One region of the Halalkalibacter sp. HAAS-P014 genome, then DNA from elsewhere that is predicted to be linked to it. Evidence: riboswitches for the same ligand, from Rfam matches in the RefSeq annotation. Region 1 holds a riboswitch; the other holds the start of a gene.
What was found. Region 1 has a riboswitch for cyclic di-AMP ahead of AC1FXZ_RS09745 (potassium channel family protein). Riboswitches for the same ligand answer to the same signal wherever they lie in the genome.
Positions count from the first base shown of each region.

Region 2: it holds a riboswitch for cyclic di-AMP, as region 1 does, so the genes downstream of both, AC1FXZ_RS21155 (potassium channel family protein) here and AC1FXZ_RS09745 (potassium channel family protein) in region 1, are expected to answer to the same signal.

Region 1 covers NZ_JBWQTV010000011.1:226,209-232,343, forward strand. The annotation lists gene AC1FXZ_RS09730 (cell wall-binding repeat-containing protein) at 1-163, opposite strand, end outside; gene AC1FXZ_RS09735 (heavy metal translocating P-type ATPase) at 216-2,678, opposite strand; gene AC1FXZ_RS09740 (cytochrome c biogenesis CcdA family protein) at 2,894-3,628, opposite strand; cyclic di-AMP (ydaO/yuaA leader) riboswitch at 3,859-4,011, shown strand; gene AC1FXZ_RS09745 (potassium channel family protein) at 4,072-4,737, shown strand; gene AC1FXZ_RS09750 (sensor histidine kinase) at 4,803-6,135, opposite strand, start outside.
Region 2 covers NZ_JBWQTV010000032.1:5,866-12,000, reverse strand. The annotation lists gene AC1FXZ_RS21170 (hypothetical protein) at 1-155, shown strand, start outside; gene AC1FXZ_RS21165 (DUF2269 domain-containing protein) at 152-670, shown strand; gene AC1FXZ_RS21160 (TrkH family potassium uptake protein) at 1,288-2,628, opposite strand; gene AC1FXZ_RS21155 (potassium channel family protein) at 2,632-3,336, opposite strand; cyclic di-AMP (ydaO/yuaA leader) riboswitch at 3,362-3,505, opposite strand; gene AC1FXZ_RS21150 (ion channel) at 3,588-4,616, opposite strand; gene chrA (chromate efflux transporter) at 4,769-5,896, opposite strand; gene AC1FXZ_RS21140 (chromate resistance protein ChrB domain-containing protein) at 5,911-6,135, opposite strand, start outside.

The DNA.
Region 1 (6,135 bases):
CACCATGATCTCCTCCATGTTCCACTTCTTCAGCATGATCGGCGCTATGACCATTCCCTTGAGCTACATCCTCTTCTTCCCCTTGAGTACAAGCTGCAATAAAAAGACTGACTAGTAACACGGTAAAAAATAAACCAAACTTACTAATTTTCCAATTTTTCAACCTTATTCGTTCCTTTCTAAACAAAAATGTAAAACAGTATTTTAGTATTACACTAAACTGCTGATTTGAATTTTTTTAGTCGTAATGTGTTTAGGACAACTGATACAGAACTAAATGCCATCGCTGCCCCTGCTAACATTGGATTTAGAAGAATTCCAAATAGTGGATACAGTAAACCTGCGGCAACTGGTATTAGGACAATATTGTAACCAAATGCCCAACCAAGGTTCTGCCAAATCATTTTCATCGTTGATTTCGATAGTCTAAGCGCAGTTACGACACTTGTAATTTCACCTCTCATTAACGTGATGTCAGCCGTTTCCATCGCAATATCCGTTCCTGTACCTATCGCGATTCCTATATTCGCTTGCGCAAGAGCTGGAGCATCATTAATACCGTCACCTACCATCGCGACTACTTTTCCTTGACCTTGTAACTTTGTTATTTCTTCTGCCTTATGCTCAGGCAATACCTCTGCAATGTAGGTTTTTATTCCTGCTTCCTTAGCGATCGCTTTAGCGGTTCGCTTGTGATCCCCTGTTAGCATAATGACCTCAATTCCCATGGAATGTAGAGCCTCTACAGCTTGAATAGTACCTACTTTTAATGTATCGGCAACGGCAATCACACCTGCAAGCCTGCCATCAATCGCTACATACATAGGTGTTTTTCCTTGATCAGCATAGTTCGTTGCTTTATCTTCGTAATCCCCTAAATCAATTTTGTATTTGTTCATTAATTTTAAATTTCCAACTAAAATTTCCTTATTATTGGATGTAGCTAGTAAACCATGGCCGATGATTGCTTCAAAAGAGTCTGTCTCATTAATAGCAAGGTCTCTAAGCTTTGCTGCCTCAACGATCGCTTCTCCAAGTGGGTGCTCTGAAGCCGTCTCAACTGATGCTGCTACTTGTAATAATTCATCCTCTGTTACCATATCAGTTGTGATGATGTCCGTTAGTTTTGGCTTCCCTTCTGTAATCGTACCTGTTTTATCTAACACAACTGTATTAATCTTATGGGCACCCTCTAGGCTAGTAGCATTTTTAATAAGAATGCCGTTTTCAGCCCCTTTTTCGGTCCCAACCATGATTGCCGTAGGCGTTGCTAAACCTAGTGCACAAGGGCAAGCAATAATGAGCACAGCGATAAAGGTCGTCAAAGCAAAAATAAGACTAGGATCTGGGCCGACAAAATACCAAACGATAAATGATAAGACAGCGATAATCAGAACTGCTGGAACAAAATAAGCAGATATCAAGTCAACGACTCGTTGAATTGGGGCCTTTGATCCTTGGGCTTCATTGACCATTCGGATAATTTGAGCTAGCGCCGTTTCCTTTCCAACTTTTGTTGCACGGAAGCGAAAACTCCCCGACTTATTAATGGTTGCACCAATCACTTCATCTCCAGCTGTTTTTTCAATTGGAATTGACTCACCTGTTAACATCGATTCATCAATTGTTGACCTTCCCTTTATGACAACTCCATCAACTGGAATTCGCTCTCCAGGCCTTACAATTACCTCATCGTCAATCTTCACGTCATCAACTGAAATTTCACGTTCCTGCCCTTCCCTTATCACTCTTGCGGTTTTCGCTTGTAAACTCATCAACTTCTTGATCGCTGTAGAAGTTTGCCCCTTCGCCTTTGCTTCAAAGTAACGTCCAAGCAAAATAAGCGTTGTAATGACCGTCGTCACATCATAATAAAGCTGATAAGGAAAGCCCATACTACTTAGCTGAGTGGGAAATAATGTCATTGCCCCACTGTATATCCATGCTGCCGATGTTCCCATTGCTACTAACACATTCATATCAGCTGAACCATTTTTCAACACTTTATAGCTGTTTTTATAAAATCTCCAACCTGGTACGAGTTGAATGTAACTTGTTAAAATGAGTAAAAATAACGGATTCGCTAGAAATGCAGGTACCCATGCACCCCAATCATGCATCATATGAGGAATGCTACCAATTAACACAATCGTCGTTAATACTCCTGCTACCGTAAAATCTTTTAAGAGCTTTTTCGTTTCTTTCTCCTGATCATCATTCTCTTCCCTCTTATCGTCTTCATCAATAACGGATGCCTCGTATCCTATTTTGGCGATTCGATTTATAACAGCATCTTGGTCCAATATTCCTTTTTCTCCTGTAACCTGTGCTTGATTGGCAGCTAGATTAACATTTACCGATCGTACACCCTCCACTTTTGAAATTACCTTTTCAACACGATTCACACAAGATGCACATGTCATCCCTTTAACCGACAAGAGTACTTTTCTTTCTGTTTCATCTTGATCAATTCGTCTTGCTTTATAACCTGCCTTTTCAATCGCTTTTACAATTAATTCTGAGGATAAAGATGTTTCGTCACCTTCAACTTGCGCTTGATTAGATGCTAAATTAACCGTGACTGAATGCACCCCATCAACTTTAGATATCATTTTCTCAACACGATTCACACAAGACGCACATGTCATACCTTGAATAGAAAACATCATTTTACTCATGCTTACACCTCCCTTTTACAAAAGATTAACTGAATCATATTATTCTTAAATCTTACCGAATAAATGTGAAGATTTTATGTGATTATCCTCACACAAATGATATTAATTGGTGGTTTAATTGAGACAAGCATAGAAGGTTCAATTGTTACATGCACATTGTTTCTGTTTAAGTGGGAAAAGCATAGCATGGTACTGCACCCCAGCCTTTTACCTGCTTACAGCCCCCAATAAGCAATAGTATCTAGAACCCCCAATATAATTAAAAAGATTCCTGCAAATTGCTGTATCCTCTTTCCGATCGTTCTTCCTTTTTTCATAAATGCTCCACTTAAACCAAATGTCCAGATCAAATACATCGTAATGAATAAAGGAATCGAAGTACCAAACGAAAACACAGTTGGCAAAATAAACCCATATGAAGTAGAAAGTGTTAATGGCATTAACAAGAAGAAAAAGATAGAGAACATTGTTGGACAAAATCCTAAGGAAAAACTACTGCCTAATAGAAACGCCCCCCACTTACCTCCTTTTTTTCCCTCTATCATTTTTGAATTAAGGCCTATTGACCATTTCCACGTAATTACACCAACTAAATATAGACCAATTAAGATAAAAATAGGCCCAAGAGTTTTTCGGATCCAAGGAAGATAACCAATTAGGTCTTGTTGAAATTCTGCCCCTAATATCCAGACAATCAGCCCTAGTCCTGAAAAAACAACAACTTTTCCAAATTGAAAGAAAATCACCTCTGACCAAGGGATGGACTTTTGAATGGAGCGATTCCCATATAGGGTAATCGCTCCAATATTCCCTGTAAACTGACATGGAGCAGCAGCAGCAAGCACTCCTATAACAAACGCCGATAGAATTGGGAGGTGCTCGGTACCATACGTCAGTTGAATTAATGGGTCATATAATAATCGGCTAATGGCATTAAATACATCATACATACTACTAACCCCACTTTATTAAGTCACAGAATCTTTTAGTGAAAACTTAATTCATCCGTAACGATATTAACATTTATTTATTAAGAAAATATGAAGAAGCCACTGTGCAGTAAAAAAAACAGTATTCGATCAGCGCACCCAACTTTTACAAAATAGTTTATTATTGCTGATAACCAGTAAAATATGTATTGACAAGCTGAAGAAAGAGGAGTAAATTCTCTATTAGTTAAAACATATAGAAACTTTTAATCAATGTACTGGTAACGAGGTAACCGATTCTTGGTGGCTAAATTACCACCTTTGGGTGAATTTTACTTAGTAAGAAGGGATTCTCTCAGTCCCTAATCCGACAACTAACCTAGTCAGCTTTATTTTTAGAGAGAAGAGGCATAGACCATTTCTTTGTGATGGTCTATTTTATTTTGCAAAAGAGGTGGAGAAATATGGCAAATATAAAAAAACAATTTGCTGTTATCGGTTTGGGCCGGTTTGGAGGTAGTGTTTGCAAAGAGCTATATAAAATGGGACACCAAGTATTAGCGATCGATAATCGAGATCATAAGGTGAATGAGTTTGCACAATTCTCTACTCATGCTGTAATTGCAGATTCTACTGATGAAAACTCATTACAATCTCTAGGTATTCGCAACTTTGAAAATGTCATAGTTGCAATTGGAGACAATATTCAATCGAGCATTTTAACGACTCTTGTATTAAAAGAGATGGAAGTTGAAAATGTTTGGGTGAAAGCACAGAACGCGTATCACCACAAAGTACTCGAAAAAATAGGAGCAGACCGAATTATCCATCCTGAGCATGATATGGGAGTTAGGATCGCGCAACATTTAACTTCCGAAAAAATTGTTGATTATATTGAGTTATCTGATGAATATAGCATTGTTGAATTATTGGCAACTAGCAAGGTACATAATCGCTCACTTATAGATTTAGATGTTCGTGCTAAATTTGGGTGTACGATCTTAGCGATTAAACGTGGAGAAGATATTAATGTCTCGCCATTTCCAGATGATGTAATTTTTGAAAAAGATATTCTCATTGTCATTGGACATAAGAGCGATCTAAAACGCTTTGAAGATGATGGATTGTAATGATATGGAACCAGAAACGTTAATCCAAACAGCCATATATATCAAAAGGAACTTAAACATCCTATTTAAGTTCCTTTTTGAATACGAGACTTAGAATTATATAGTCGAATTTTGAAAACCGTTCCTACATTTAAAGAACTATTAACATCAATTGTCCCCCCATGCAATTCAATAATTTGTTTGGTAATTGCTAATCCTATTCCACTGCCCCCATGCTTCGTAGAACGTGATTTATCCACCCGGTAAAAACGTTTCCATATGTGTGGAAGGTCTTCAGCTGGAATCCCCTCCCCATTGTCTTCAATTATAATTTGGATTTCATCTTCTGACTTCTCAATTCTAATTTCAATTTTCCCGGATGTATTAGTGTGACGAATACTATTCATTACTAAATTTAATAACGCTCGTTCAAATTTATCCTGATCTATTTGAGCAACAACTTCTGGTTTATTGGAAGATACAAGTAGCTCTATTTTTTTATCAGCTGAGGCAAGTTTTGCCTTCTTAGTTGTTTCATGAATAAACTCTACCAAATCAACTTCTTGAATATTCAACGGAACCTTTCCTTCTTCTAGCTTCATTAGCTGAAAAAGATCTTTCACAAGTCCCTCCATACGAATCGCTTCTTGATAAATAATTGATGCCTGATCTTGAACAAGGTCTGGTTCTAGCTTTTGATCTTTTAACAAAGAAGCATAACCTTTAATATAGGTCAAAGGTGTACGGATGTCATGAGAAACATTAGTAAGAAATTGTTGCCTTGTGTCTCTATATTCTTTCAATTGTCTAGCCATCGAAGAAATATCTTTTAATAAATGATCTATTTCATCATTTCCTTTACTTGATAATTGTACATCAAAATTTCCTTTCGCGATCTCCTTGGTTAAATTTTGTGCATTCGTTAGAGGTAACGTTACCCTTTTTGATAAGAGAACAATTAAAATACCTGATAATAATAATGTGATGAGTCCCATAAACGTTGTAATAGCTAGAAGCGTCCACCGAGCCTCCTCAAAACTACCTGTGTCTTGATCTATAAATAAATACCCTATCACTTCCCCCTCAATTTCAATCGGTTCAAACGCCCAAATATGAGGGATATGTTCTTTCATTATATTAACAAATTCTGTTTTTTTATTAGCATATGCCAAAGTATCCAAAAGCCAGTTTTGATAAAGGTCAAGCATCTCATTCGATATTTGTTGAGTACTTGCACTAACATTGAAATCAGCATCAAACACAATAAATGTATTCTCTTCGTTTCTTTGCTCCATTATAATTACATGTTCAATTGTTTCTTGGAACGTGTGTGTCTCTAAAATCTCACGATGGGCATCAAGTCTAAATTCAATATCCCTTTGGAGTTGATCTTTATAAAATGTTTTTGAAAGGATATAA
Region 2 (6,135 bases), on a different contig from region 1:
AAGTCTTTGGGATAATTGTTATTGTTTTAGTTTTATTATTTGTAATTTTGAAAGTGACAGGTATTGGTGGAGAACATGGTCCCAGTCGCCACTTTTCACTTAATGGTGTTGGTTACGATGTTTCGTTAGTAGAACAAGGTAGTAACGAGTCATGATGATGACAACACGCGTCCGAAAATTTGCACTTTTGATACATATCGTTTCTACCCTTGGTTGGATTGGAGCTATTGCTTGTTTTCTTGTGCTTTCTATTGCTGGTTTGAATAGTGAGAATGAACAGGTGGTCAGTGCATCTTACCTATCGATGGAATTGACTACGTTGTTCGTCATTGTTCCGTTGAGTATACTCTCTCTGTTAGGTGGTCTTATACAATCGTTAGGTACAAAGTGGGGCTTGTTCCGTCATTATTGGGTTTTGATAAAATTATTGTTAACGCTGGTTGCAGCTATCGTCTTGTACTTACAACTGGAGCCAATTAGTTATATTGCAAATGTAGCAGCAGAGACGACATTATCCAGCACCGATTTCCGTGGGGTAAGACAGTCTCTTGTTGTACACGCTGTTGGTGGATTGTTGGTATTACTTGTGGTTATAACGTTATCCGTATACAAACCTCGTGGAATGACTCACTACGGTTGGCGAAAGCAGAACAATAGTAAGAAAGGATAAGTGAGGTAAATAAAACTCAATTTTCATGTTTATAAAATTAGAAATAGTTTTTATTCAACAAAGTCTCCATTACCTTAACAACAGGAACAGTCAGAGCTGTGGTTGTTCCTGTTTAATTTAATTCAATTTTTATGAATTGAAACGACTTACAAAAAGTGGGTTCGATAAATATAAAGAAAACCAACTTATTTAAAACTATTGGCTTATTATTATATTTGGTCAGTTTTATTCTGATAAAGATACAAAAAATTAGTTAATTATGTGGTTTGGTCTTATGAAAGTAACGGGTCGATAGCTGAATAAAGGTTCTGAACGATTTGAATTTTCTTTTGGTGGTATTTTAAAATCGGTTTAATTCCAGCAATTATTGTGGTTATTATTATCTTATTAAACTTATAACCTGATTTTCCGATTCTCTGATGAACAATTTTTCTTCAGCTAACGGGTAGTGCATTCAACAACACCCACCCCTGTTGTTGTGGTAAATGAGGTCATTTGTAGTACAAAGAAGGATAGGTAAAGCAGATATTTCCAATGCTATCCTAACCTATCCTAATTCTTTTACCCTTTATATGTGTGTAAGAGGCTTTATTTTAATTAAAAGTTTAGCTATAACACTACCCTGTAAATACCTCTCCATCTGGGTAACGGATGCTTGATTTTTGAGCCCTCGCTAATGAGAAAGCCAATGTTAATGGCCCGATTCGTCCAATAAACATTAAGAAAATAATAACTTGTTTTCCTAAAGGAGATAATTCTCCTGTTAACCCCATCGACAGTCCAACAGTACCAAATGCAGAAAAAGCTTCAAAGACAATCATAATAAATGGAGCATTTTCTGTAATAGTCAGAGCTAGGATAGTAAGGAATACGGCAAACAAACTAATCACAACAATTGCTAATGAACGGATTATCATTTGAAGTCTAATTGTGCGTGCAAACGCTACAGTGTCATTTTTTCCTCTTAAGAATGTGATAACAGCCAGGACAATAACTATAAATGTTGTTAATTTGATCCCACTGCCTGTGGAAGCACTTCCTGCTCCTATGAACATTAGCAGCAGTAAAAAGACAATCGATCCAGAAGTCATGCTGCCGATATCGATTGAATTAAATCCAGCTGTCCTAGGTGTAACTGCTTGGAAGTAAGAAGCCCAAAGCTTATCAGCGAGATCTAAGGCACCTAAAGTAGCTGGGTTGGCGTATTCTAGTGTGAAAAGCAACATCATAGCTACAACATTAATGACTAATGTGCCAACTAACATTAATTTCGAATGTAAGGATAGTCGATGAAACTCTTTTGTGTGCCATAAGTCAGACAAAACAGTAAAACCAATTCCACCGGTGATAAATAGTAATGTAATAATAATGTTTACAGCAGGGTCTCCAACGTATCCCATTAAGCTATCAGACCAAAGCGAAAATCCCGCATTATTAAATGCAGAAATGGCATGAAAAATACTTGTATAAATGCCAAAAGCCCAACCGTATTCCGGAACCCAACGAATAGAGAGTAATATAACAGCAATAAACTCCATTAAGATAGCGAAGATAAATAAAATCTTTACGAGACGTACAACACCGCCAATGGAAGTTTGATTAAAAGCTTCTTGTACTAACATCCGTTCTTTTAACCCGATTTTTTTTCCTAATACAACGATAATTAATACAGCGAACGTCATTAATCCTAATCCACCAATCTGAATGAGTATCATAATCACTACTTGTCCAAATACCGTAAAAGCTGTCCCAGTGTCAACAACCACAAGACCTGTAACGGTTGTAGCGGAAGTAGCTGTAAATAATGCATCGATCCAGGCGATTGGCTCTGTTGTTGCAAAAGGAAGCTTTAATAATAGTGTTCCAATCACAATAGCTATAAAAAAACTTAGAGCTAACGTTTGTGGGGGGGACAAGTGAATTCGACGATTTAAAATACCTTTTTTAGGAAATGACATGGTTTACATCCCTTCTTCCTCAAACCGTTTTAAATCTCTTTTGTGCCCAATTACGATAAGGACGTCATTTACATATATCATATCCTCAGGGAGTGGGGATACATTAATCTCCTCTCCATGTTTGACGGCCAAGATTGTACAACCAAACCTAGCACGAACATCTAAATCAATAATGGAACGGTTATGGACTTTGTTGGTTGCTAGTAATTCAACTATGCTATATTCATTAGATAATTCAATATAATCAACAATTTTTTCTGAGGTTAAATGCTGGGCAATCCTGATACCCATATCATGTTCAGGGTGAATAATTCGATCGGCACCTATCTTCTCTAGTACCTTATGATGATAGGCATTCTGTGCTTTAACCCATACGTTCTCAACTTCCATTTCTTTGAGGACAAGGGTAGTCAATATACTTGATTGGATATTATCCCCGATTGCGACGATTACGTACTCAAAGTTCCGGATTCCTAAAGATTGCAATGACTTCTCATCAGTCGAGTCCGTGATAACAGCATGTGTAGAGAATTGTGCAAACTCATTGACTTTATGCTCTCGATTATCGATAGCTAAAACTTGATGTCCAATTCTATATAACTCCTTGCACACACTACCACCGAAACGCCCCAACCCAACAACGGCAAATTGTTTCTTTTTATCTGCCACCTTTTCCCACCTCTTTTTGTGCAAAATAAAATAGACCATCACAAAGAATGGTCTATTCCGACCCTTCTCTCCAAAATAACGCTGACGAGGTTAGCTGTCGGATTAGGGACTGAGAGTATCCCCTCTTACTTAGTAAGATTCACCCCAAGATGGAACATTTCCACCAAAGTTGGTTCCCCCGCTCAAAATGATTAAGCGACTAAAGGTTACTATTTAATTTAACTAATAGAGAATTTACTCCTGTAAGGTAAGGTTGTCAATACTTATTGTATAAATTTACAAATTGCATTTTAGTTGGGTTTCATAATCTTCTGATAGGATTCTTTGGTACAGATGGCATAAAGCTCTGCCTCCTTAGGAATAGACTCTCCTAGCTTGTTTAAAATTTGAAAATCATTCCGATCAGAAATTAAATTAGCCCCAAGTTTTTTTAAATCTTCAAAAGCATCGTTATATGTTTTCCAAATTTGTTTTTTGGTGATTTTACGTATATCGACACCACTTCTTCTACTTAGGAGTTCCATAATTAGCTTGCTTGATCCTTTATCAACAGCAGCTTTTGCCATTAAATCAGATAAGGCTTCATCAGCAATAATAAATTCATCTACATTCGCATGCTCGAAGTTTGAAATATGCTTTTCTTTAAGAATCTCAACAATGGTATAAATCTCTTGCTTCATCTCTACTGCATAACTCTCAATGGCTGATACAATCAGAAGTGACTGTCCATCTGCAGCGACAGAGTTAAACTCTTTATCTCCTGTAAAAATTAAAACAGCTTTTGCCTCAAGTACATTTGCCTTTTCTAATGTTTCTATATCAGTTGCGTCACCTTGTATATATGAAAATTTATCACTCTCAAAGGGAGATTTCGGTAGTGAATCGATCACAAGAATCTTTGCTTGGTCATCGATTTCTAAGATCTCATTCATAGTATGTTTAGCTTTATTGGACCAACCGATAATCACGTAGTGACCTTTTCCTTTATAATTCAATTTTCCTTCCTCCTTTAATTTTCGTAAAAGCCCAAAGCCTTCAACAATTTTACCAATGACAATACCGATTAAACCAATTCCAAAAAAGTATAAAAATAAGCCAAATATCTTACCTATTGTGGTATTTGGAACGAAGTCACCATAGCCTGTTGTCGTAACAGTAGTCATAACATACCAAAATCCGATGAATGGATTTTCAAACATTTCAGGTTCCAACCAATGAATTATAAAAGAACTGCTAATTAAAAAAACGACCGTTATCAATAATAATGTTAGCTTTCGGATGTTGACAGCTATTTTCATTATTTCAAATATCATTAACATATAAATCCCTCCTTTTAGATAAGGTTTCCAAAGTTAGCTTCGTTATAAGCTACATGAGCTAAAACCATAAAAAGTGTCCTCTTAAAGTAAAGGCAGGATAGTTCAATAATGATAATAGAAAAATCTGTCCCAGTTTGGAACAGATTTTATTATTATAAAAAGATAAGCAAAGTTCCTAAAGCTAAAGCTAAAAGGAATACTTGCCATATTTGCCATTTGAATTTAAATAAGAGTGCAAGTGTTACAAATGCTATAATAATGCTTCCCCAATCATAAAATACTTCTAACGAAAGTCGTATTAAAAAACTAGCGATAAGACCAACAACTGCTGCACTAACACCTGCTAAGTATAGTTTCAGCTTCTTGTTTTCTCTAATTTTATCGAAATACGGAGCGCCTAACAGCACTACTAAAAAGGCTGGTAAAAAGATAAAAAAGGTTGCTAATGTAGCTCCCAAAAAACCATATGCTGCAAAACCTACGAATGCTGCTACCATGATTGTGGGACCGGGAGTTAATTCATTAATAGCTAAACCATCAATGTATTGTTCAGTTGTTAGCCACCCATAATTATCAACAGCTTCAAATTGTAACAACGCTAGAACCGTATATGCTCCACCAAAGCTAAGTGCACCCACTTTTAAGAATAATAGGGAAAGGCTAGTTGGTATTGAAGCTGTTCCCAAAGAGGCTACTGCAAAAAGTGGAATACTGTTAACGCTAAATACTTTATTGTTAAACGAACGAACTAATAACATATACACTAATCCCATAACCAATAGCAAAAGGATTAAATCGATTTGCGTAATAAACGTTAAAGTCAACATGAAAAGAGTAATGAATATTTTTTTACCATCTTGTAATACTCCAAACTTATTTGCAATTCGATAAAGGCTGAATAAAACAATAGCAACCATTGCGGGCTTAACACCATATAATAAGCCTTGAGCTATGTCAGAAGTTGCAGCAAATTGAAAGTAAGCCCAAGCCAAGATGGTAATTAAAATGAAATTCGGTAACATAAAACCCAATCCCGCTAAAAACCCACCTAAATAACCTCTTTGTCGATATCCGACATACATACAAAGTTCAGCAGCTTCTGGGCCTGGTAACATACCACAAACAGCAAAAGCATCTCTGAATCGTTCATTATCAATCCATTTTTTCTTTTCTACGGCGTGTTCGTGAATTATTTGTATTTGTGCAGCTGGACCACCCCAACCTTGTAAACCAATAAGGATATAGGTCCAAAAAATGTTCCAAAAACTAGGTTTCTCCACTTTTTTCTCCCCCATTAGTACTGATGACTTCTTTTTATCATTGCATACAATGCGTCATAAATGATGAATCCTCTTTCTAACGCTTCAGAATCATCTTTGCTAATTAAGCTAATCCCGTCACAAATATAATCTAGACCTGGTGCAACAGGTTCTAAAAAAACTTCTTGTACTGTATCTGCTTCATCTACAATTTGAGCTATTTTTTTTAATACAGGATCGTGCAAGTTATAGTCATTTAA